Regions from separate parts of the Methylocystis sp. Se48 genome, predicted to be linked through region 1. Evidence: predicted binding sites of a transcription regulator. Region 1 holds the regulator's gene; the other holds the start of a gene.
The links. The regulator LexA, encoded in region 1, represses DNA repair genes until DNA is damaged. The targets are predictions, from matches to a motif close to TGTTCNNNNTGTGTTCNG.
Positions count from the first base shown of each region.

Region 2: the regulator LexA is predicted to act here: its motif matches at 1,508-1,525, upstream of recA (recombinase RecA).

Region 1 is NZ_CM149850.1:1,116,396-1,127,891, reverse strand. Features, by position in the region: gene ACV959_RS05500 (ComEC/Rec2 family competence protein) at 1-1,250, shown strand, start outside; gene lexA (transcriptional repressor LexA) at 1,390-2,103, opposite strand; gene ACV959_RS05490 (L,D-transpeptidase family protein) at 2,280-3,452, opposite strand; gene ACV959_RS05485 (acetyl-CoA carboxylase carboxyltransferase subunit alpha) at 3,656-4,621, opposite strand; gene ACV959_RS05480 (alpha/beta fold hydrolase) at 4,786-5,661, shown strand; gene ACV959_RS05475 (TolC family protein) at 5,663-6,967, opposite strand; gene ACV959_RS05470 (efflux RND transporter permease subunit) at 6,964-10,080, opposite strand; gene ACV959_RS05465 (efflux RND transporter periplasmic adaptor subunit) at 10,090-11,217, opposite strand; gene pepN (aminopeptidase N) at 11,492-11,496, shown strand, end outside.
Region 2 is NZ_CM149850.1:3,450,885-3,462,380, forward strand. Features, by position in the region: gene ACV959_RS16795 (pirin family protein) at 1-596, shown strand, start outside; gene ACV959_RS16800 (class I SAM-dependent methyltransferase) at 715-1,479, shown strand; gene recA (recombinase RecA) at 1,607-2,677, shown strand; gene alaS (alanine--tRNA ligase) at 2,872-5,541, shown strand; gene ACV959_RS16815 (cyclic nucleotide-gated ion channel) at 5,538-6,785, shown strand; gene ACV959_RS16820 (F0F1 ATP synthase subunit epsilon) at 6,782-7,183, opposite strand; gene atpD (F0F1 ATP synthase subunit beta) at 7,296-8,732, opposite strand; gene ACV959_RS16830 (F0F1 ATP synthase subunit gamma) at 8,758-9,639, opposite strand; gene atpA (F0F1 ATP synthase subunit alpha) at 9,706-11,238, opposite strand; gene ACV959_RS16840 (F0F1 ATP synthase subunit delta) at 11,238-11,496, opposite strand, start outside.

The sequences.
Region 1 (11,496 bases):
TCTACGACATCGGCACGGGGTCGCGTGTGGGCACGGAGCGCGCGCTGGCGATGACGCTCATCATGCTCGCGGCCGTGCTGTTCGACCGGCCCTCGCTCTCCATGCGCAATCTCGCGCTCGCGGCCTTCTTCATCATCGCCGTCGAGCCCGAGGCGCTCCTCGGCGCGAGCTTCCAACTCTCCTTCGCCGCGGTGGCCGCGCTCATCGCCGTCTATGAACTGCGCGGCGATTATCTTGCGCGGCGGCGCGCGGGCGGTTCGAGGACGGGTCTGCGGGGCCGCCTCGCCGAAATCAGGGAGGAGCTTGTCGAGCGTCTCCTGAACGGGCCGGGCGCGACGATCGTGGCGACGCTCTGCGCGACCTCGGCCACCGCCTCCTTCATGGCGAATGATTTCCATGAACTGAGCCCCTATGTGCTGATCGGCAATCCGCTGACGCTCGCAATCATCGAGTTTTTCGCCATTCCCTGCGCGCTCGTCGGCGCCGCGCTCTATCCTTTCGGCCTCGACGGCTTCGTGTGGCGCTATCTCGAAATGGGCATCAGCCTCGTGACCTGGCTCGCGACGCTCATCGCCAGCGCGCCGGGAGCCAGCCTGCATGTGAAGGCCTTTGCGCCCTGGGCGATCGTCTTCCTCTCGCTGGCGGTGCTCTGCGCCGTTTTATGGCGGACATGGGCCTGGCGCGCGACTGCAATCCCCTTCGCGCTTCTTGGCCTGCTCGGCGCGACGAACGGCCCGGGATTCGACCTTGCCGTCCTCCTGACCGGAGAAGCTGCGGCCTTGCGCCTGCCCTCCGGCGAACTCGCCCTGCTCGGCAAAAAGCCGGGCGCATTCGCCTCGGAGCAATGGCTGCGGGCCGACGCGGACGGCCGCGCCGCGGCGGATGCGCGAAGCGGCGTCGTCTGCGACGATTACGGCTGCGTCGGACGCGCCTTCGACGGCAGGTTCGTTTCGCTCGTTGCCGCGCCGGCGGCTTTTGCCGAAGACTGCGCGCGGGCCGCGATCATCGTGACGCCGCTCGCTGCGCCACAAGGATGCGGCGCCCCAATCGTCATCGACCGGCGCAGGCTCGCGGAAACGGGTTCCGTCTCGCTCCGTTTCCTGAAAGACGGCGGCGTCCGCTGGACCGCCGCGCGCGGCGTCGACGAGGATCGTCCCTGGTCGCCGCGCCCGGCCCCGGCCGCGAGCCGCCCCGCCCTTCCCGACGAGGAAGAAGACGAGGCGGCCGAGCTGTCGGAGCCGCTGGAGTGAAGCGCTCTCGCCTGGCTAAGACCGCTGAAAGGAAAGCCCACGTGGAGCTTCGCGGACGTCCTCGGAGAGAGCTGAGCGCTCTCGCGGGGCGCCGTTGCGCGGGCGATGCGGAGCCGGATTGGCCGCGTCCGGCGCGGCGTCAATATTTCCGCAGCAGGCTGACGAGTTTACCCTGAATGCGCACCTTGTCGGGACCGAAGATGCGGGTCTCGTACGCCGGATTCGCCGCTTCGAGGGCGATGGAGGCCCCGCGCTTGCGCAGCCGCTTCAGCGTCGCTTCCTCGTCCTCGATGAGGGCGACGACGATGTCGCCCGTGTCGGCGTAGTCCTGCTTCTTGATGACGACGGTATCGCCGTCGAGAATGCCGGCCTCGATCATGGAGTCGCCGCGCACCTCGAGCGCGAAATGTTCGCCGGCCGACAGCATGTCGGGCGGCAGCGCAATCGTATGGCTACGGCTCTGAATCGCGGAAATGGGCGTGCCGGCGGCGATTCGGCCCATGACGGGTATGGCGACGAGCGGGCTGCTCTCCTCCTCGCCGCGCTCGTGCAGCGGCCGGACGCGGCCGAGATTGCCCTGAATGACGGCGGGCGCGAATTTGCCGCCGCGCGCGCCCCCTCCGCCCCGCGGCGTCGCGGATTCGGGAAGACGCAGCACTTCGAGCGCGCGCGCGCGGTTGGGAAGGCGGCGAATGAAGCCCCGCTCCTCGAGCGCGAGGATGAGGCGATGAATGCCGGACTTGGACCTCAGGTCCAGAGCGTCCTTCATCTCGTCGAAAGACGGCGGAACGCCGGACTCTTTCAGCCGCTCGTGAATGAATCGCAGCAGATCGCTCTGCTTTTTGGTCAACATGCCACGTTCCTGCCCGCGCCGCACGACTCGCTGCTACAAACAAATCATGAACGATTTATAGACGTTCGCGGTGCGTTCCGCAAGCCCCATCGTCGCGGCGCGGTTAACGGCCGCTTACGCGAAGAGGCCGCGCTCTTGCGGGGCGCGGCCTGGATTCGGCAGGAGCCCGCGCGCGGCTACTTGCTCGCGCGGAGCGCGCGGCGGATCGACGCCGTGGGGCTGTCGTCGGGCGCAAGCGCCGACATTTCGCGGCGATCGTCCGGCGCCAGCGACTGCGCGACCGTCGATGTCTCAGCCTCGCGCGACTGCGCGGCGGCCTTGGCGGCCGCCATCGTCACGATCGGCGACTTGGCGGCAAGCTGCGTGGCCTTGCCAGCGGGGCGGATCGGCTTCTCCTCGAGCGCGATCTCCATTGGCGGCTGCAGCGCCTCGGGGCGGCTGGTTTCGGCGATGCGGGCGAGGAAGCTCGGATGCATGCCGCCGTCCTGATAAACGAGCCGGACGGGCTTCACGCTCGACGCCAATTCGGCGATCTTCTCGTCGTCCTTCGCGGCTTTGGCCGACACGCTCGCGATGAGCTCCGGATCGTGCTTGAGCGGCGGACAGGCCGAAAGCGGATCCATATGGCCCGCGGGCGCAGCGTTGAACACGTAGCGCCGGCCGCAGTACGCCACCGCTGGCTCCTGCTTCGTCACCTCGAAATGGTCGTTGCCTTCCTTCAAGTTTTTCCAGAAGCCGATATTAGGATCCAGACGATGTTTGGCCAGATTTTCCGCCGTCATCTTGAACGGATAGGATTGCATCTGAATCGCGCGTTGGCCGCCATTGAAGGCCGAGCGGGCGATGGCGTAAATCTCGGAAATCTGCGCGTCGGTCATGGAGAAGCAGCCCGCCGACGAGCAGGCCCCGTGGACCATGATCGTGCCGCCCGTATGGCCGAGCGCCTTGTCGAGCTGGTTCGGATAGCCGACGTTGAACGACAGATAATAGGCCGAATTCGGGTTCATCTGGGCCGGCGTGATCGTATAGAAGCCCTCCGGCACCTGACGGTCGCCTTCCCGCGTTTTGGGGCCGAGCTGGCCCGACCAGCGGCACATGGGGAAGGTCTTGAGATAGGCGTAGCGCCCGTCCGGCCGCATCTTCCAGATTTCGAGCTCCGCCTCCTTCTTGTAGGCGCGGATCAGCACCGGCGCCTCCTTGGTCGTGCCGATCTTTTCCATCAACGCGACCGTTTCCGGAGGAATGGGCGCGAGCGCGCGTTGGGAGAGGCCGCTGTCCTGACAGGCGGATAGCGCAAGACCGCCGAAAACGACGACGGCCGCGGCCGGCTTCAAGACCCGAAACTTCATGCGCACAGCTCCCCTCTGCGCCCCAGCGCCCGCGCATTTTTACGCAACTGCGCGTCATATTGCGCGCAATAACGTAACGCATTCCTAATCGGGCGGTGGAAAGACCCCTCTCCGCCACAAAGCACTAGAGGCTCGAATTGGGACGAGAAAGTGTCCGTGGCGCCATCGGATGCGACAAATGCAGCGCATTTTCGCCAATTGAGTTAACGCTTTTCCTCAATCTTGCGGCCCATGGCGAGGAACTTCTCGGCGCGGGCGTGGCGCAGCTGCTCGCGGGAAAGATTCGTCAGGCGCGACAGCTCCGTTGCGATCGCGTCCCCGACCGAGGCGATGGCCGCCTGCGGATCTCTGTGGGCGCCGCCGGCCGGCTCTGTGACGATCACGTCGATGATGCCGAATTTCAGCAGATCCTGCGCTGTGATCTTCATGCTCGTCGCCGCGTCCTGCGCCTTGGCCGCGTCGCGCCACAAGATGGAGGCCGACGCTTCTGGCGAGGCGACCGTATAGACCGCGTGCTCCAGCATCAGCACCTTGTTGGCGGCGGCGATGGCGATGGCCCCGCCGGAGCCCCCTTCCCCCACCACCACGGCGACATTCGGCACGCCGAGCGAGAGCGAGGCGTCCGTCGAACGCGCGATGGCCTCCGCCTGGCCGCGTTCCTCGGCGTCGATGCCGGGAAAGGCGCCGGCCGTGTCGACCAGTGAAATCACCGGGAGGCCGAACCGGTCGGCGAGCTCCATGAGGCGCACGGCCTTGCGATAGCCCTCGGGCCGCGCCATGCCGAAATTGTGATGCAGGCGGCTCGCCGTGTCCGAGCCCTTCTCCTGCCCGATGACGCAGACAGGCTCGCCCTTGAAGCGCCCGAAGCCACCGACGATCGCGGAGTCCTCGCCGAAGAGGCGGTCGCCGGCCAGCGGCGTGAATTCGGCGATAAGCTGCTTCACATAATCCGAGAAATGCGGTCGCTGCGGATGGCGCGCGACCTGAATCTTCTGCCAGGGCGTGAGGGCGGCGTAGAGGTCGGCGAGCGCCTTGGCGGCCTTGGCCTCGAGCTTCGTCAGCTCCTCCGCGATGGAGACGCCCTCGCCCTTTTCGGCCAGCGCGCGCAGCTCCTCGACCTTGGTTTCGAGTTCGGCGACGGGCTTTTCGAAGTCGAGATAGGAGCGCATGGGCGACAATGTTTCCTGGGCCAGAACGAACGGCGCCCGGAGCCTCTCGGGCGCGCGCAAACTCGCTGCATCAAGACGGGAAGTCAAGGAAGCCGATGCGCCGCCGCCGCTGGATTTCGCGGGCCGAATGTCGCAATCAGGGGAGACAGAAGGAGGATCCGCCCTTGAGCTCGACCCTGCCGCCGCCAGAGAGCCGTTTCGTCGCCGCACGCGACGGTCTCCGCCTGCATTATCTCGACTACCCCTGCCCCGCCGCGGCGCGTCTGCCGCTCGTGTGTCTGCCCGGGCTCGCTCGCTCGGCGGACGATTTCTGGCGCGTGGCGGAGGCGGCGCGGCAGGCGGGCCGCCGCGTTCTGGCGGTCGACTATCGCGGGCGCGGGCGCTCGGAGTGGGACAAGGACTGGCGCCGATACGATCTCGACGTCGAGCAGGATGACATTTTCGCTGTCCTCGCCGACGCGGGCGTCGCGGAAGCGGTCTTCCTCGGCACGTCGCGCGGCGGGCTGCACACGATGCGGATCGCAAAGGCGCGGCCCGGCCTCGCGCGCGCCGCCGTCCTCAACGACATCGGACCAAGGATCGAGCGCGACGGGCTGCTGCGCATCAAGCGCTATGTCGGCAAAATGCCGCCCCTCGCGCGGATGAGCGACGCCATTGCGTTGATGCGCATGACGGCGGCCCCGCAATTCGTCGGCGTAAGCCCGGAGGAGTGGGAGGTCTACGCGCGCCAGACCTTCGTCGAGAAGGGCGGGAAGGTGGAGCTGCGCTACGATCCAGAGCTGACGCATACGCTCGACGCGGTCACGCCGGAGTCGGAACTGGACGAGTTCTGGGAGCCCTTCGCGGCGCTCTCGGCCGTTCCCATTCTGGCGATCCGGGGCGAGACGTCGGACATTCTCTCCGTCGAAACGCTCGACGAAATGGCCCGCCGGGCGCCGCGGCTTGAGCGGTTCACCGTTCCGGGACAAGGCCATGCGCCGCTACTGCTCGACGCGCCGACGATCGGGCGGATCGCGTCCTTTCTTGACGCCCAGCCGTGAGCTAGGGCGCATAGCCCTGCGCCTGATTGAGCCGGGAAATCGCCTGACCTACGCTCACGGCGGCCGCCGCCTGCGCGCGTTGCGCCTCCAGTTGCAGCTGGCGCACGCGATAAAGATCGAAAGCGCTGATTTCGCCGAGCGCAAAGGATTTGCGCGAGAGATCGAATTGCTCATTGGCGACCGAGAGCCGCTTTTCGGCGAGACCTGACGCCTTTTGCGCGGCGGCGAGATTGGCGCGCGCGGCCTTGATCTCGGCCAGAACCACCCGTTTCGCCTTTTCATATTCGGCGCGGGCGCGCGTCATTTCCGCGATCGCCTCCGCCCGGCGCGGTTCCTGGCGTCCGTCCGTCGGCAGGGGAATGCGAATGCGCACGCCGACCGTCGTCGCATTGGTCAATTGATCGGTAATCTGCTGCGACGGATCGGTCGAATATTGCCTGTTGTGCTCCTGCCGCCCGAACACGCCGACTTCGGGACTGTCGATCGGCGTCGCTTCGACGAGCTGCAACTGCGTCTCGGCGCGGCGCAGCGCCGCGAGCGGCGTCCGCAGGGCGGGATGCTCCTCGATGTCGCCCGCCGGCTTCGCGGTCTCCAGCGTCCCGTCCGGCGGGGCGCCGCCAGTGAGCGCCTGATAATTCACCCGCGCGACCTTTTCGGCGCCCTCCGCCTGGGCGAGCTCCGTCTCCGCCGCCAGCAATTCGTTTTTGGCGAGCAGCGCGTCCGCCTCCGCCGCGTCGCCGAGTTGGACGCGCCGCGTCATGTCCTGGCCGATCTCGCGCGCCGTCGCGACGCGATTGCGTGCGACGACGACTTCGCGCGCGGCGCGCTGCGCGGCCCACCAGGCGTCGCGGATGAGACCTGCGACGTCGAGGCGCCGTAGGGCGATCTTTTCCTCGATCTCGATCACGCCGGAAGAGACGGTCGCCTCCATCGCGTCGCGCTGGCCGGGGAGCCACAGCGGCAGGCCGGCCTCGACTTCCGTTTCGTTGTAATTGCGCAAATTGCCGGCGACGGCGTTGCGCTGGGCTCCGCCGACGTAGGGCGAGCCCGGCGAGATCGAGCGCGTTGTCGCGTAGCGCGCCGAAACGGCGCCGAACTGCGCCTCCAGCGCCTTGGATTGCGCGTCGATGGCGACGGCCATGTCGAGATGCCGGGCGAGCTGATGGCCGAGGGGCTTCTTCCCGCGCTTTTCGACGGTCGCGCCCTCCTTCACCGTCACCGCGCCGCGCGGCTTGGGCCCGGCGGCCGCGGCGGAAGCGGCGACCAGGGCGGCGAGGCCGAGGAGGACGGAAGCGCGCGGGCTCACGGGACGACGCCCTGACGCGCGCCGAGCCGGCCGCGCTTGCCGCGCAGCCGCCAGGTCGTGGCGCGATCGTAAAGAATCGGCAGCAGCACGAGGGTGAGAGTCGTCGCCGAGATGAGGCCGCCGATCACCACGATCGCGAGCGGACGCTGAATCTCCGCGCCGGGCCCCGTTGCGAAAAGGAAAGGAATGAGGCCGAAGGCCGCGATGGTCGCCGTCAGGGCCACAGGCCGCATGCGGCGGCGCGCACCCTCGACCACCGCTTCGCGCGTCGTGCGGGTTCCTTCCGAAACCAGCTTGTTGATGTAGGAAATGAGCACTACGCCGTTGAGCACGGCGATGCCGATGAGCGCGATGAAGCCGACGGACGCTGGCACCGAGATGAACTCTCCCGAAAGCCAGAGACCGAGAATGCCGCCGATCGCCGCAAAAGGCACGTTGCAGAAGACGAGCGTCGCCTGCAGCGCGGAATTAAAGGTGAAATAGAGCAGCAGAAAGATGAGCGCGAGCGCGATGGGCACGACGATGGCGAGACGCGCCGAGGCGCGCTGCTGGTTCTCAAACTGCCCGCCCCATTGGTAAGCGTAGCCTTTCGGCGTCTTCACATTGCGCGCCACGGCGGATTTCGCTTCGTCCACGAAACCGACGAGGTCTCGTCCCTGGACATTGGCGAGCACCGTCGCGAAGCGGCGGCCCTCCTCGCGGATGACCTGAATTGGCCCGTTCTCGGCGTGAACGTCGGCAAGCTGCGACAATTCTACGACCTTGCCGTCGTTCGACACCATGGGCAGCCTGGCGAAATCGACCGAGGAACGGCGCGAGGTCTCTGAGCCGCGGATAACGAGCGGCGTGCGGATCGGTCCCTCGAGCACGATGCCCACCTGCTGGCCGTCGACCCAGACCCGCAGCGCATCCTGAATTTCGCCGGCGTTGAGGCCGAAGCGGCCCGCCGCTAGGCGGTCGACGCGCGCGATGAGATAGCGCATGCCGTCGTTTTGCAGACCGAAGACGTCGCGCGAGCCGGGAATTTTTTTCAGCACGCCCGCCACCTCGCGCGTGAGGCGATTGAGCTCGTTGATGTCGTCGCCGAAAATCTTGACGACCACGTCGCCGCGGGCGCCGATGATCATTTCCTGCACGCGCATGTCGATCGGTTGCGAGAAGGCGTAGGAGATGCCGGGAATCTCGTCCAGCACCTTTCGGATTTCGCCCATCAGCCAGTCGATCCCACGCCCGCGCCATTCCTTCTCCGGCGCGAGGGTGAGGAAATTGTCAGTCTCATTGAGGCCGACGGGATCAATGCCGAGTTCGTCGGCGCCGGCGCGGGCCATCATGCCTTTCACCTCCGGCACCTTCGCCATGATCTCGCGCTGGATGCGCCGGTCGGTCTCGGCGGCGACGGCGACGCTGATCGTCGGATGTTTGCGAATGGTGATGACGGGCGTTCCCTCGTTCATGACCGGCATGAAGGTCTGGCCGATGCCCGTATAGGCTAGACCGGCGACGACGAGCCCCACGCCCGCAAATCCCGCGACGATGAGCGGACGCGCCAGCGCGCGCTCCAGCAAAGGCTCGTAAACCGCGGCGATTTTGCGCACGAGCCACGGCTCGTCGGCATGGCCGGGCTGAAGCAGTGTGGCGCTCAGCGACGGCACCACCGTCAAAGACAGGACGAGCGCGGAGCCGAGCGCGAAGGCGATGGTTAGCGCGACGGGCGCGAAGAGACGCCCTTCCAGCCCCTCGAGCGAGAGGAGGGGCAGAAACACGGTGACGATGATGACCACACCCGAGGCGAGCGGCGTCGCCACCTCGCTCGTCGCCTCGAGCGTCATGTAGAGGCGATCGGCGAGGCTCGCGTCTCGGGCATGCGCCATGCGGTGCTCGACGTTCTCGACGACCACGACGGCGCAGTCGACGAGGAGGCCGATGGCGATGGCGAGGCCGCCGAGCGACATGATGTTCGCCGAGAGCCCCCACCATTTCATGATGCCGAAAGTCGCGAGCGCGGCGAGCGGCAAAATGACTGAAACGACCAGCGCCGCGCGCAGATCGCCAAGGAACAGCGCCAGCAGGATGACGACGAGCACGATGGCTTCGATCAGCACCTTCTGCACAGTCCAGACGGCCTTGCCGATCAGCTCGCTGCGGTCGTAGAAAATCTCGATCCTGGCGCCCTTCGGCAGCATGGGCGCGAGTTCCGCGAACCGCTCCTTCACGCCGGAGACCACCGTGCGCGCGTCGGCGCCGCGCAGACCGAGCACCAGGCCCCACACGGCCTCCGCATCGCCGTTGCGATTGACGACGCCGTTGCGCGGCAGCGAGCCGAAGCGCACCTCGGCCACGTCGCCGACGCGCACGATGCCGGTCTTGCGCGAATCGATGACGACGGACCGGATGTCGTCCAGCGAGCGCAAGCGGCCCTCCGCGCGCACGAGCAGCGCCTCCTCGCCGTCGCGCACGCGGCCGGCGCCGTCGTTGCGATTGTTGTCCTTCAGCGCCGACTCGAGCATCTCGACCGTGACGCCGCGCGACGCCATGGCGGCGGGCGATGGGGCGACCTCGAAGGTCCGCACGAAGCCGCCGAGGACATTGAGGTCGGCGACGCCCGGCAGGCCGCGGATCGCGGGCCGGATGGTCCAGTCCAGAAGGCTTCGCTGCTCCGTCGGCGTCAAATCCCCGCCGACGATGGTGAACATCAGCATTTCGCCGAGCGGCGTGACGATCGGCGCGAGGCCGCCGGACACGCCTGCGGGCAACTGGTCCTGCACTTGCGACAGGCGTTCGTTGACCTGGGCGCGCGCCCAGTAAATGTCCGTCCCTTCAGCGAATTCGAAGGTGAGGAGCGCGACGGAATAGCGCGTCGTCGATCGCATGCGCACGAGCGAGGGGATGCCCTTCGCGGCGATTTCGATCGGGGCCGTGACCCGCGCCTCCAGTTCCTCGGGAGTGAGGCCCGGCGCGCGCATGGCAACGAGAACCTGCGCCGGCGCGACGTCCGGAAAGGCGTCGATCGGCAGCTTCATATAGCTGACCGCGCCCCAGCCGGCGATGAAAAGCGCGCCGAGGAGGGTGAGGAGCCGCTGACGGAGCGAAAAATGGATCAGGCGTTCAAGCATGAAGAACTGTCACTTGCTCTCGGCCTCCGCGAGTTCGGCGAGCAGCGTGAGCAGCCCGCGGGTCGCGACGCGCTCGCCATTCGCCAGCGCGCCCTGCACCGAGGCGAATTGCGGCGTCTCCGAGATCAGCGTCACCGGAACCGCGCGAAAGCCCTCCGCGGTGCGCACGAAGACCCAGCTGTGATTGAGATGGCTGACCACCGCGTCGGCCGGCACGCGCCACTGCGAGGCGCCGCCGCCCCTGACGCGCAGAATGGCCTGCAAGGCCTGCCCCGGCCGCAAGGGGCTACGGCCGGGACGGAACTCCGCGACCGCCGTAACCGATTGGGTCGCGGAGTCGACCGTGCGTCCGACGCGAATAAGGCGCCCGTCGAGATCGGCCGAGGGAAGATGCACGCGCTCGACGCTGTCGAGGGCGACCGCGCGGCCAAGCGGCACCTGCAGATTGACCCAGATCGGGTCGAGCCGCGCGATCGTCACGAGCGGCGCCGAGGCCTGCACGCGCTCGCCCGTCGTGCCGTGCCGCTGGAGGATCGTGCCGCCGATCGGCGCGCGCACGAGGAGGGAACTCGCCAGTTTGCGCTCCTTCCGCAGCACGGCGATTTCCGGCTCCGTCATGCCGGCGAGGGCGAGAATCTGGGCGCGCTCGTCGAGCGAGGAGCGCGCCTGCGCCGCCTCCGCGCGCGTCACGATGAGCCGGCGCTCGGCGATGATGCGCTCTTTATAAAGCTGCTCGTCGCGGCGCAGCTTCTCGGCTGCGAGATTGGCCTCCGAGAGGGACAGCAGGAACGCCCGCTGCGCCTCGACCAGTTCAGAGGACTTCAGCGTGGCGATGGGATCGCCTTCCTTCACGTCCTCGTCGGGGGCGACGAGCAGCGTCTCGACGAGACCCGCCGCCGGCGCCGCGACGATGCGCAGCTGCTGCGGCGGCACGGTCACGACGCCGGGAACGACCAGCTCGCCGACGCCGGATTCCGGCTCGACCGGCTGCGTCTCGACGCCGGCGGCGCGAATCTGCTCCTCCGTCAGCGGCACGGAGAGTTCGCGCATCGGCGGCTGAGCGGGCAGGGGCTCCCCGAAGGCCGCCCGCGCGCCGCACGCGGTCAGAAAGAGGATGAGAGCAAGTTTTGGCCGCATATCGAGGATTGACGCCTGATTTAGGGCGCGAGCGGCGCCGGTCAAATCCGGATGGCGCCCGGAACGCGCCCTGCCCGGAATCGCGCCACGCGGTGACGCCTGTTTACCGGAGTTTTACAGCCCTGCCCCCCGGGCTCAAGACGTCTGCGCGCCGCAACGCAGCTATCCAACGAAAATGGGAGTTTTTTCGGACTTGTGACGGCCGCGGCGTCGCAAACCGCAGGCGGGGGCCTATATTCCCGGCACGTTCCGATTCGATCCGCCCGAGGAATTCATGCG
Region 2 (11,496 bases), 1.4 Mb from region 1:
GTTTCGGCCCGCTGCGCGTCATCAACGAGGACCGCGTCGCCCCCGGCGGCGGCTTCCCGACCCATCCGCATCGCGACATGGAGATCGTCTCCTATGTGCTCGACGGCGCGCTGGCGCACAAGGACAGTCTCGGCGCGGCTTCGGTGATCCGGCCGGGCGACGTTCAGCGCATGACCGCCGGAACGGGCGTGACGCACAGCGAATACAACGCCTCGGACGAGGCGCCCGTCCATTTTCTGCAGATCTGGATCGTTCCGGAACGCGAGGGGCTCGCGCCCGGCTACGAGCAGAAGCGCTTCGCCCCGGCGGAAAAGCGCGGCCGGCTGCGGCTCGTCGCCTCGCGCGACGGGCGCGACGGCTCGATCACGGTGCATCGCGACGTAGATGTTTATGCGACGGCGCTCGCGCCGGGCGAGCGCGTCGCGCATGAGATGCGGCCGGGACGCGGCGCCTGGGTGCAGGTCGCGCGCGGCGACGTCTTGGTCAACGGCGCACGGCTCGAAGCGGGGGATGGGCTTGCGGCGACGGGCGACGGCGAACTCCTTCGCGAAGGCGGGAGCGAGTCCGAGGCGCTGCTTTTCGACATGGGGATGTAGGAACGCCGCAGGCGCGGGGGATCGACGTCCCCGGCGCCCGCCGGCTTCCGGTTGACGGCCCGCCGCCAATCCTTAGTTTCGCGCGTCGAAACGTCGCGCAAACGGAGACCACGCCGCCGTGGATGCGAGCCCGCCACTCTATTTCGGCGACGACGCGGACGCCTATTTCGCCTTCCGCCCGCCCTATCCCGGGGCGCTGTTCGACTGGCTCGCGGGCGTTGCGCCCGCGCGGGGGCTGGCGTGGGATTGCGGAACCGGCAGCGGTCAGGCCGCGTTGGGCCTCGCGCGCCATTTCGACAAGGTGGTCGCCACAGACCCGGATCGCCGCCAGCTCGCTCGCGCCCCGAGGCGCGCCAATATCGACTATCGCCTCGCCGCCGCCGAGGCCGATGTCGGTCTGACGGAGGAAGTCGACCTCGTCGCCTGCGCCTGTTCGATTCACTGGTTCGATCTCGACGGATTTTATCGTGTTGCTGCGCGGGCTCTGAAGCCCGGCGGGATCATCGCCGCCTGGACCTACGACTGGCCCTGGACCGGCCGCGCACCGCTCGACGCCGTCTTGCGTCACCTCAAGGACGACGTGCTCGGCCCCTTTTGGGGCGAGAACGCCGCACTCTATTTCGGCGGCTACAGAACGCTCCCCTTTCCCTTCGCCGAGCGGGACGCGCCCCTTTTCGAGGCTCCGATCGCGCATTCGAGCGCCGATCTGAAGCGGTTCCTCGCGACCTGGTCCGCCGTAACGAAATATCGGGCCCGTCGCGGCGCCGATCCGCTTCGCCTCGTCGAGCGGGAACTCGACGCGGCCTGGCGCGCCGATCCGCCCGCCCTGCCGTTGCGCGCGCCCCTGCACATGCGCTGCGGCGCGAAGCCCCTCTTGGCCTGAACGCCGCCGCCCGGGCGAGGCCGAAGGCAAGAACGAAAAAAGAACTTGGCATTGAGAACAAATCATGCACAATCGGGTCAGCGCCGTTGCCCCGGTCCGCCAAATCGTGCCAGAAGGGATGTCAGCTGTGAGCCAAGCCAATCTCCGCCTCGTGGAAGGATCGTCCGTGGACAAGACCAAGGCGCTGGACGCCGCCCTGTCGCAGATCGAACGGGCCTTTGGAAAAGGGTCCATCATGAGGCTCGGCAAGAATCAGAAGGCCGTCGAGATCGAGACCATTTCGACCGGGTCTCTGGGCCTCGACATCGCGCTTGGCGTCGGGGGCCTGCCGCGCGGTCGCGTCGTCGAGATTTACGGGCCGGAATCCTCGGGCAAGACGACGCTGACGCTCCATGTCATCGCGGAGGCCCAGAAGACGGGCGGGGTCTGCGCCTTCGTGGACGCCGAGCACGCGCTTGATCCCGTCTACGCCCGCAAGCTCGGCGTCAATCTCGACGAGTTGCTGATCTCTCAGCCCGACACCGGCGAGCAGGCGCTCGAAATCACCGATACGCTGGTGCGCTCCGGCGCGGTCGACGTCCTCGTCGTCGATTCGGTCGCCGCGCTCACGCCGCGGGCGGAGATCGAGGGCGAGATGGGCGACGTCCAGCCGGGACTCCAGGCGCGCCTCATGAGCCAGGCGTTGCGCAAGCTGACCGCCTCCATCGCGCGTTCCAATACGCTCGTCATCTTCATCAACCAGATCCGCATGAAGATCGGCGTGATGTACGGCTCGCCGGAGACGACAACCGGCGGCAACGCGCTCAAATTCTACGCCTCCGTGCGCCTCGACATCCGCCGCGTCGGGTCGATCAAGGACCGCGACGAGGCGATCGGCAACCAGACCCGCGTGAAGGTCGTCAAAAACAAGGTGGCGCCGCCTTTCAAGCAGGTGGAATTCGACATCATGTATGGCGAGGGCGTCTCGAAAGTCGGCGAACTCATCGATCTCGGCGTCAAGGCCGGCGTCGTCGAGAAATCGGGGGCTTGGTTCTCCTACGATAACCAGCGTCTCGGCCAGGGGCGCGAGAACGCCAAGTCCTTTCTCCGCCAAAACCCGGAAGCGGCGGCGCGCATCGAGCAGGCGATTCGCGAAAACGCCGGTCTCATCGCCGAAAAGATCCTCGACTCCGGGAACGACGACGACGCGGCAGAGTGAGCGGAACCCGCTCCCATGGCGACGAAATGCGAAAGGCCCGTTCCCCGGGCCTTTTTCATTGCCGAAACGCCTCGGGACTGGCATATCGCCCGCAATCCCGGACGTTCGGCGCCGCCGCAGCGCCCGCGCGCCCGGCGCCGTTTTCACCCGATGATCGGAAACCTGCCGATCACGCTCCAGAGAGACGCAAAGAGATGAGTGGCGTCAACCACATCCGTTCCGCCTTCCTCGACTACTTCGTCAAGAACGGCCACGAAAAGGTCGCGTCCTCGCCTCTCGTTCCCCACAACGACCCGACCCTCATGTTCACCAATGCGGGCATGGTCCAGTTCAAAAACGTCTTCACCGGCGTGGAGAAGCGCCGTCAGGCGCGCGCCGCTTCCGCCCAGAAATGCGTGCGCGCCGGCGGCAAGCACAATGACCTCGACAATGTCGGCTACACCGCCCGTCATCACACCTTCTTCGAAATGCTTGGGAATTTCTCCTTCGGCGATTATTTCAAGGAAGGCGCGATCGAACTCGCCTGGGGTTTGATCGCCCGCGAATTCAAGCTCCCTGTCGATCGCCTCCTCGTCACGGTCTATCACGACGACGACGAGGCTTTCGATCTCTGGAAGAAGATCGCCGGGTTCCACGACAGCCGTATTATTCGCATCGCCAGCTCCGACAATTTCTGGAGCATGGGCGACACCGGCCCCTGCGGCCCCTGTTCCGAAATCTTCTACGACCAGGGCGAGGCGCTCGCGGGCGGCCCGCCCGGCAGTCCGGACGAGGACGGCGACCGCTTCCTCGAATTCTGGAACCTCGTTTTCATGCAATATGAGCAGGTCGCCCCCGGCCAGCGCGCGCCCCTGCCCCGCCCCTCGATCGACACGGGCATGGGCCTTGAACGCATCGCCGCGCTGCTCCAGGGCGTGACGTCGAATTACGACATCGATCTCTTTCGCGCGCTCACCGGAGCCGTCGCCGAATTTACCGGCGCGCCCGTCGCCGGCCCGCGGGCTGCGAGCCACAGGGTCATCGCCGACCATCTGCGCGCCTCCTCATTCCTGGTCGCGGACGGCGTGACCCCCTCGAACGAGGGCCGCGGCTACGTTCTGCGACGCATCATGCGCCGCGCCATGCGCCACGCGCAGATCCTCGGCGCGAAAGAGCCCCTCATGTGGCGCCTCGTCCCCACGCTCGTCGCCGAGATGGGGCAGGCCTATCCCGAACTCCTCCGCGCCCAGGCGCTGATCGTCGATACGCTGAAGACCGAGGAAACCCGTTTTCGCGCGACCCTCGCCCGCGGCCTCGCCATTCTCGACGAAGAGACCGCCGGCCTCGCGCCCGGCGCCAAATTTTCCGGCGAAACCGCCTTCAAACTCTACGACACTTACGGATTCCCGCTCGACCTCACCGAGGACGCGCTTCGGCCGCGCGGCATCGCCGTCGACAGAAGCGCCTTCGACGCCGCCATGGAGCGCCAGCGCGCCGAGGCCCGAAAGGCCTGGGCCGGCTCCGGCGAAACCGCCACCGAGACGCTGTGGTTCGCCCTGCGCGAACGCCTCGGCGCGACGGAGTTTCTGGGCTACGACAGCGAAAAGAGCGAAGGCGTCGTCACCGCCCTCGTGCACGACGGCGCTGAAGCCTTCACGCTCAAGAAAGGCGATCGCGGGGCGATCATTCTCAACCAGACGCCTTTCTATGGCGAGTCGGGCGGACAGGTCGGCGACGTCGGCCTCATCGCCGGCAAGGGCGTCCGGTTTCGCGTTGAGAATACGCTTAAGAAACTCGGGGACGTGATAGTTCACGAGGGAGTGGTCGAGGAAGGGGAGATCGTTCCCGGACTGGCGCTTGAGCTCGAGGTCGACCACGGCCGCCGCCGGGCGGCGCGCGCGAATCATTCCGCGACGCATATTCTCCATGAGGCGCTGCGGCAGGTGCTCGGCGACCATGTCGCCCAGAAGGGCTCCCTCGTCGCGCCGGAGCGCCTGCGCTTCGACTTCACGCATCCCAAGCCGTTGAGTGCGGAGGAACTCGCGCGCGTCGAAACGCTGGCGAATGAGATCGTGCAGGACAATTCGCCGGTCGAAACGCGCGTCATGGCGCAGGAAGAGGCGATCCAATCGGGCGCGCGCGCGCTCTTCGGCGAGAAATATGGCGACGAGGTGCGCGTCGTCGCGATGGGCCGGCCCGGCCCAGGCGCAGGTCACGCCTTTTCCGTCGAGCTTTGTGGGGGAACTCACGTCGCGCGCACCGGCGACATCGGGCTGATTGCAATTGTCGGGGAGAGCGCCGTAGCTTCCGGCGTGCGCCGTATCGAAGCGCGCACGGCGGAAGGCGCGCGAACCTATCTCGTTTCGCAGGCGCGCGCGCTTCAGGACGTCGCCGCCCTGATGCGCGCCCCGGTCGACGAAGCGCCGGGGCGACTCGCCCAGCTCATCGAGGAACGCAAGAAGCTCGAGCGCGAGCTTGCGGACGCGAAACGCAAACTCGCCATGGGCGGCGCGGGCGGGAGTTCTGTCGGCGGGGAGCCCCGCGACATTGGCGGCGTCCGGCTCCTGGCTCGCGCCGTCGAGGGCATCGACGCGAAGGATTTGAAATCGCTCGTCGACGAGGCCAAGAAGACCGTCGGATCGGGAGTGGTTGCGATCGCCAGCGCCTCGCCGGACGGCAAGGCGGGCATCGTGGTCGGCGTCACGCCGGACTTGACGGAACGATTCAGCGCTGTCGATTTCGTCCGGGCCGCCAGCGTCGCCCTCGGCGGCAAGGGCGGCGGCGGTCGGCCCGACCTCGCCCAGGCGGGCGGCCCCAACGCAGCCGCGATCGGCGACGCGCTCGCCGCCGTCGAAAGCGCGCTGCGGGACAAGGCGGCTCCGTGACGGCGAGCGATCGGCGGCACTGGTATTTCCGCCTGAGGCGGCGCGTTCATGTTGTTCTGGACGGCGGCGCGCATGACCGCGTCACGCGCATTCTCCACCGCGCCCTCATTGCGCTCGTCGCACTGTCGGTTCTTTCGGTCGTTCTGGAATCGGTGCCGGAATATGAGCGGCAATACCGGCGCGTTTTTCTTGCGATCGAATATCTCGCCGTCGGCGTCTTCACACTGGAATATTTGCTGCGATTGTGGTGCGCGCCGGATCATACGCCATATTCCGATCGAACGCCGGTAGGCGCGCGGTTCGCATTCATCGCTTCCGGCTCCGCGATCGTCGATCTCTTGACGATTCTTCCGGTTTACCTCTCTTTCTTCTTCGCGGCCGACCTCCGCGTTTTGCTGATTTTGCGTCTGCTGCGATTTTTCAAGCTCGCGCGCTATTCGGCAGGCATTCGAACGCTGGTGGCGGTCATGGAAGCGGAACGCAAAGCCCTGCTGGCGACAGCGATTCTGCTATTTGGCGCCGTGCTGTTTTCCGCGACCGCCATCCATCTTGCGGAACACGACGCGCAGCCCAAGAATTTCGGCTCGATTCCCGCCGCTATGTGGTGGGCGATCGTTACGATCACCACGGTGGGTTACGGCGACGTCACGCCCTTGACGCCGGCCGGACGCATGATCGCCGCGATCACCATGGTCGCGGGCTATGTGATGCTAGGCCTTCCGGTCGGCATCGTCGCCACAGCCTTCGCGGAGGAAATTCACCGGCGGGAATTCGTCGTTACCTGGAGCATGGTCGCAAGCGTGCCCCTCTTTCGCACGCTCAACGCATCGGCGATTGCGGAAATCATGCGCTATCTCAGCGCGCAATCCGTTCCGGCCGGCACATTAATCGTGCGCCGCGGGGAGATGGCGCAATCCATGTATTTCATCGCAGAAGGCGAAGTGGAGATCGAACTGCCCGGAGAGTCCGTGCGGCTGGGGCCTGGACAGTTCTTCGGCGAGATCGCCATCTTACACAAGACGCTGCGAACGGCCAATGTGCGCGCGACGGAGCCGACGAAGCTCCTGATCCTCGACGCCTATGATTTGCAGACGTTGATCAACCGCAACCCGGAGATCGGCGAGGCCATCAGGACGGTCGCGGCGACGCGATCGGAACTGGCGCCGGAAGAGCAGCGCGGCGACATCATCGAGGCGGAACTCGAAGAGCCGTTGCCGCCGCGTGCGCCGACAGAGGAAAACTAGGCGGCGACGGAGGCCCGCATTTCCTCTAGCTGGGCGAGCTTTTCCGCCGCGACCCGGCGCGCCTCGTCGCTCTTGGCGTCGGCCAAATCTTCCCTGGCGTCTTTGATGTCGCCATCGAGCTTGGCGAGGTCGATGTCGGCGAGCGGGACGGCAAGCTCGGCGAGGATCGTGAAGCCGTCTGCGTTGACGTCCGCGAAGCCGCCGCGCACGAACAGCTTCTCGACCTTTCCGTCGCCGCCCGCGACGGTGACCACCCCGGACTTCAGCGTTGTCATCACTGGCGCATGGTCTTTGAGAACCGTGAACTGGCCCTCTGCGCCGGGCGCCGCCACGCTTTCGACGTCGCCCGAAAACAGGAGCTTCTCGGGGGAAACGAGTTCGAAGTGGAAAGCGGCCATGTCAGTCTCCGGCGGCGCTGAACGTCACAACCGATTGGCCGGCGTTCCCCCGGCCGTCAGTTTTTTGGCGAATGCGGAGCGGGCGCTTTCCCACTCCGCGCGTTTCATTGGCTCAGGCCGCTTCCTTGGCGAGCTTGGCGGCCTTTTCGATCGCCTCCTCGATGGAGCCCACCATATAGAAGGCGGCCTCCGGAAGATGATCGTATTCGCCCTCGACGAGTCCCTTGAAGCCCTTGATCGTATCGGAAAGGGCGACCAGCTTGCCCGGCGAGCCGGTGAAGACTTCGGCGACGTGGAAGGGCTGCGACAGGAAGCGCTCGATCTTGCGGGCGCGGGCGACGACCAGCTTGTCCTCTTCGGAGAGCTCGTCCATGCCGAGGATCGCGATGATGTCCTGCAGCGACTTGTAGCGCTGAAGGGTCGACTGCACCTTGCGGGCGACTTCATAATGCTCCTCGCCGACAATCGCCGGCGACAGCATGCGCGAGGTCGAGTCGAGCGGGTCGACGGCCGGATAGATGCCCTTTTCCGCGATCGAGCGCGACAGAACGGTCGTGGCGTCGAGATGGGCGAAGGAGGTGGCGGGCGCCGGGTCGGTCAGGTCGTCGGCCGGCACGTAAATAGCCTGCACAGAGGTGATCGAGCCCTTGGTGGTGGTGGTGATGCGCTCCTGCAGCGCGCCCATGTCGGTCGCGAGCGTCGGCTGATAACCCACGGCCGAGGGAATGCGGCCGAGAAGCGCCGACACTTCCGAGCCCGCCTGGGTGAAGCGGAAGATGTTGTCGACGAAGAAGAGCACGTCCTGGCCCTGGTCGCGGAAGTGCTCGGCGACGGTCAGGCCCGTCAGGGCGACGCGCGCGCGGGCGCCCGGCGGCTCGTTCATCTGGCCGTAGACAAGCGCGGCCTTGGAGCCAGCCGCGGAGCCGTTGACGGGCTTCTTGTTGACGCCGCCCTCGATCATCTCGTGATAGAGGTCGTTGCCCTCGCGGGTGCGCTCGCCGACGCCGGCGAAGACGGAGTAGCCGCCGTGGGCCTTGGCGACGTTGTTGATGAGCTCCATGATGAGCACGGTCTTGCCGACGCCCGCGCCGCCGAACAGGCCGATCTTGCCGCCCTTGGCGTAAGGCGCGAGGAGGTCGACGACCTTGATGCCGGTCTCGAGGATTTGCGCCTCGGTGGCCTGCTCCGAATAGGACGGGGCGGGCTGGTGAATGGCGCGCCGGTTGGCGGTGACGAGCGGGCCGGCTTCGTCGACCGGCTCGCCGATGACGTTGATGATGCGGCCGAGGCACTCGTCGCCGACCGGAACCGAGATCGGCGCGCCGGTGTCGAATACTTCCTGGCCGCGGGTCAGGCCCTCGGACGTGTCCATGGCGATGGTGCGCACGGAATTCTCGCCGAGATGCTGGGCGACTTCGAGAACAAGGCGCTGGCCTTGGTTCGTGGTCTCAAGCGCGTTGAGGATCTCGGGCAGGTGGCCGTCGAACTTCACGTCGACGACGGCGCCGATGACTTGGGTGATGCGGCCCGTGGGCTTGTTGGCGGCCATTTTACGTCCTCGTCTATTTTAACGATCAGAGCGCTTCGGCGCCCGAGATGATTTCGATGAGTTCCTTGGTGATCATCGCCTGGCGCGACCGGTTGTAGAGGGTCGTCTGCTTGCGGATCATGTCGCCGGCGTTGCGCGTGGCGTTGTCCATCGCGCTCATGCGCGCGCCCTGTTCGGAGGCGGCGTTTTCGAGCAGCGCGCGGAACACCTGCACCGAGATGTTGCGCGGCAGGAGATCGGAAAGGATCTCGTCCTGGCCCGGCTCGTATTCGTAGGACGGCTGCGGACCTTCCTGCGCTGGCGCGTTCTCATTCGCGGCGATCTGCGCCGGGATGAGTTGCTGCGCCGTCGGGATCTGCGCGATCACCGACTTGAACTTCGAGAAGAACAGCGTGGCGACGTCGAACTCGCCCGCTTCGAACATGGCGATGACCTTCTTGCCGATCTCGTCCGCGTTCTCGAAGCCGATCGTCTTCAGGCCGCGCAGCTCGATGAGCTCCACGATCTCTTTCTCGTATTGGCGTCGAAGCTGGTCATAGCCCTTCTTGCCGACGCAGAGAATTTTCACCGTCTTGCCCTGGCCCTGAAGGCGCTGGGCGTGATCGCGGGCGAGTCGAACGATCGAGGAGTTGAATGCGCCGCAAAGGCCGCGCTCGGCCGTGGCGACGACGAGGAGATGCACGTCGTCCTTGCCATTGCCCGAAAGCAGCTGCGGACCGCCGGTGGAGACGCCGGCGGCGAGATTGGCGAGCACGGATTCCATGCGCTCTGCGTAGGGACGCGCGGCCTCGGCCGCTGTCTGCGCGCGGCGCAGCTTCGCCGCAGCGACCATCTGCATGGCCTTGGTGATCTTCTGCGTCGCCTTGACGGAAGAAATCCGGTTTCGAAGATCCTTCAACGAGGGCATGAGCGTGCTTCTTGTCTGGAGGCCGTCGCGCGCCCGCTAATGGGCGCGCGAACCGTCAGCATCGGATCAGGCGAAGGACTTCGCGAAGGTCTCGACGACGTTCTTGAGCTTCGCTTCCGTCTCGGCGGGAAGATCCTTTGTCGAACGGATGCTCTCGAGAATGTCGCCGTGCTGCGAGCGCAGCAGGGCCAAAAGGCCGTCCTCGAAGGCGCGGACGCGGTTGACCGGCAGCGGATCGAGATAGCCGTTGACGCCGGCGTAGATCACGCAGGTCTGCTCTTCCATCTTCAGCGGCGAGAACTGCGGCTGCTTCAGGAGCTCGGTGAGGCGCGCGCCGCGGTTCAGCAGACGCTGCGTCACCGCATCGAGGTCGGAGCCGAACTGGGCGAAGGCCGCCATTTCGCGGTACTGGGCGAGCTCGCCCTTGATCTTGCCCGCGACCTTCTTCGTGGCCTTGGTCTGCGCGGACGAGCCGACGCGCGACACGGAGAGGCCGACGTTCACGGCCGGACGGATGCCTTGATAGAAGAGGTCCGTCTCAAGGAAGATCTGGCCGTCGGTGATCGAAATCACGTTCGTCGGAATGTAGGCCGACACGTCGTTGGCCTGCGTCTCGATGACCGGCAGAGCCGTCAGCGAACCGGCGCCGCGATCGTCATTGAGCTTGGCCGCGCGCTCCAGAAGACGGGAGTGCAGGTAGAAGACGTCGCCCGGATAGGCTTCGCGGCCCGGCGGACGGCGCAGCAGCAGAGACATCTGGCGGTAGGCGACGGCCTGCTTGGACAGATCGTCATAAATGATGACGGCGTGCATGCCATTGTCGCGGAAATATTCGCCCATGGCGCAGCCGGCGAAGGGCGCAAGGAACTGCATCGGGGCCGGGTCCGAGGCGGTCGCCGCGACGATGATCGAATATTCGAGCGCGCCGCGCTCTTCGAGCACCTTCACGAACTGGGCGACGGTGGAGCGCTTCTGGCCGACGGCGACGTAGACGCAATAGAGCTTCTGACTCTCCGGCGCGCCTTCGACGTTGAGCGGCTTCTGATTGAGGATCGTGTCGAGCGCGATCGCGGTCTTGCCGGTCTGACGGTCGCCGATGATCAGCTCGCGCTGGCCGCGGCCGATCGGGATGAGCGCGTCGACGGCCTTGAGGCCGGTCGCCATCGGCTCGTGCACCGACTTGCGCGGAATGATGCCGGGCGCCTTGACGTCGACGCGGGCGCGCTGCGTCGCCTTGATCGGACCCTTGCCGTCGATCGGATTGCCAAGCGCGTCGACGACGCGGCCGAGAAGCTCCTTGCCGACCGGAACGTCGACGATGGCGCCGGTGCGCTTGACCGTCTGGCCTTCCTTGATGTCGCGGTCGGAGCCGAAAATGACGATGCCGACGTTGTCGCTTTCGAGGTTCAGCGCCATGCCGCGGACGCCGTTCTCGAACTCCACGGTCTCGCCGGCCTGGACGTTGTCGAGGCCGTAGACGCGGGCGATGCCGTCGCCGACGGACAGAACCTGGCCGACCTCGGTGACCTCGGCCTCATTGCCGAAGTTGGCGATCTCGTTCTTGAGGATCGCGGAAATTTCTGCGGCGCGGATATCCATCAGCCGACCTCTTTCATGCGTGTGCGGATTGAGTTGAGCTTGGTGCGGACGCTAGCGTCGACCATGCGCGAGCCGAGTTTGACGATGATGCCGCCGACGATGGCGGGATCCGTCCTGACGTTGAGGCTGATCGACTTGCCGCCGGTGACGCCAGCGAGCGCCTGACGCAACGCCGACTCATGGTCGGGACGCAGCGGGGCGGCGACGGTCACGTCGGCGCGCACGAGGCCCTTCGCCTTGTCGTGGAGCGCCTGATAG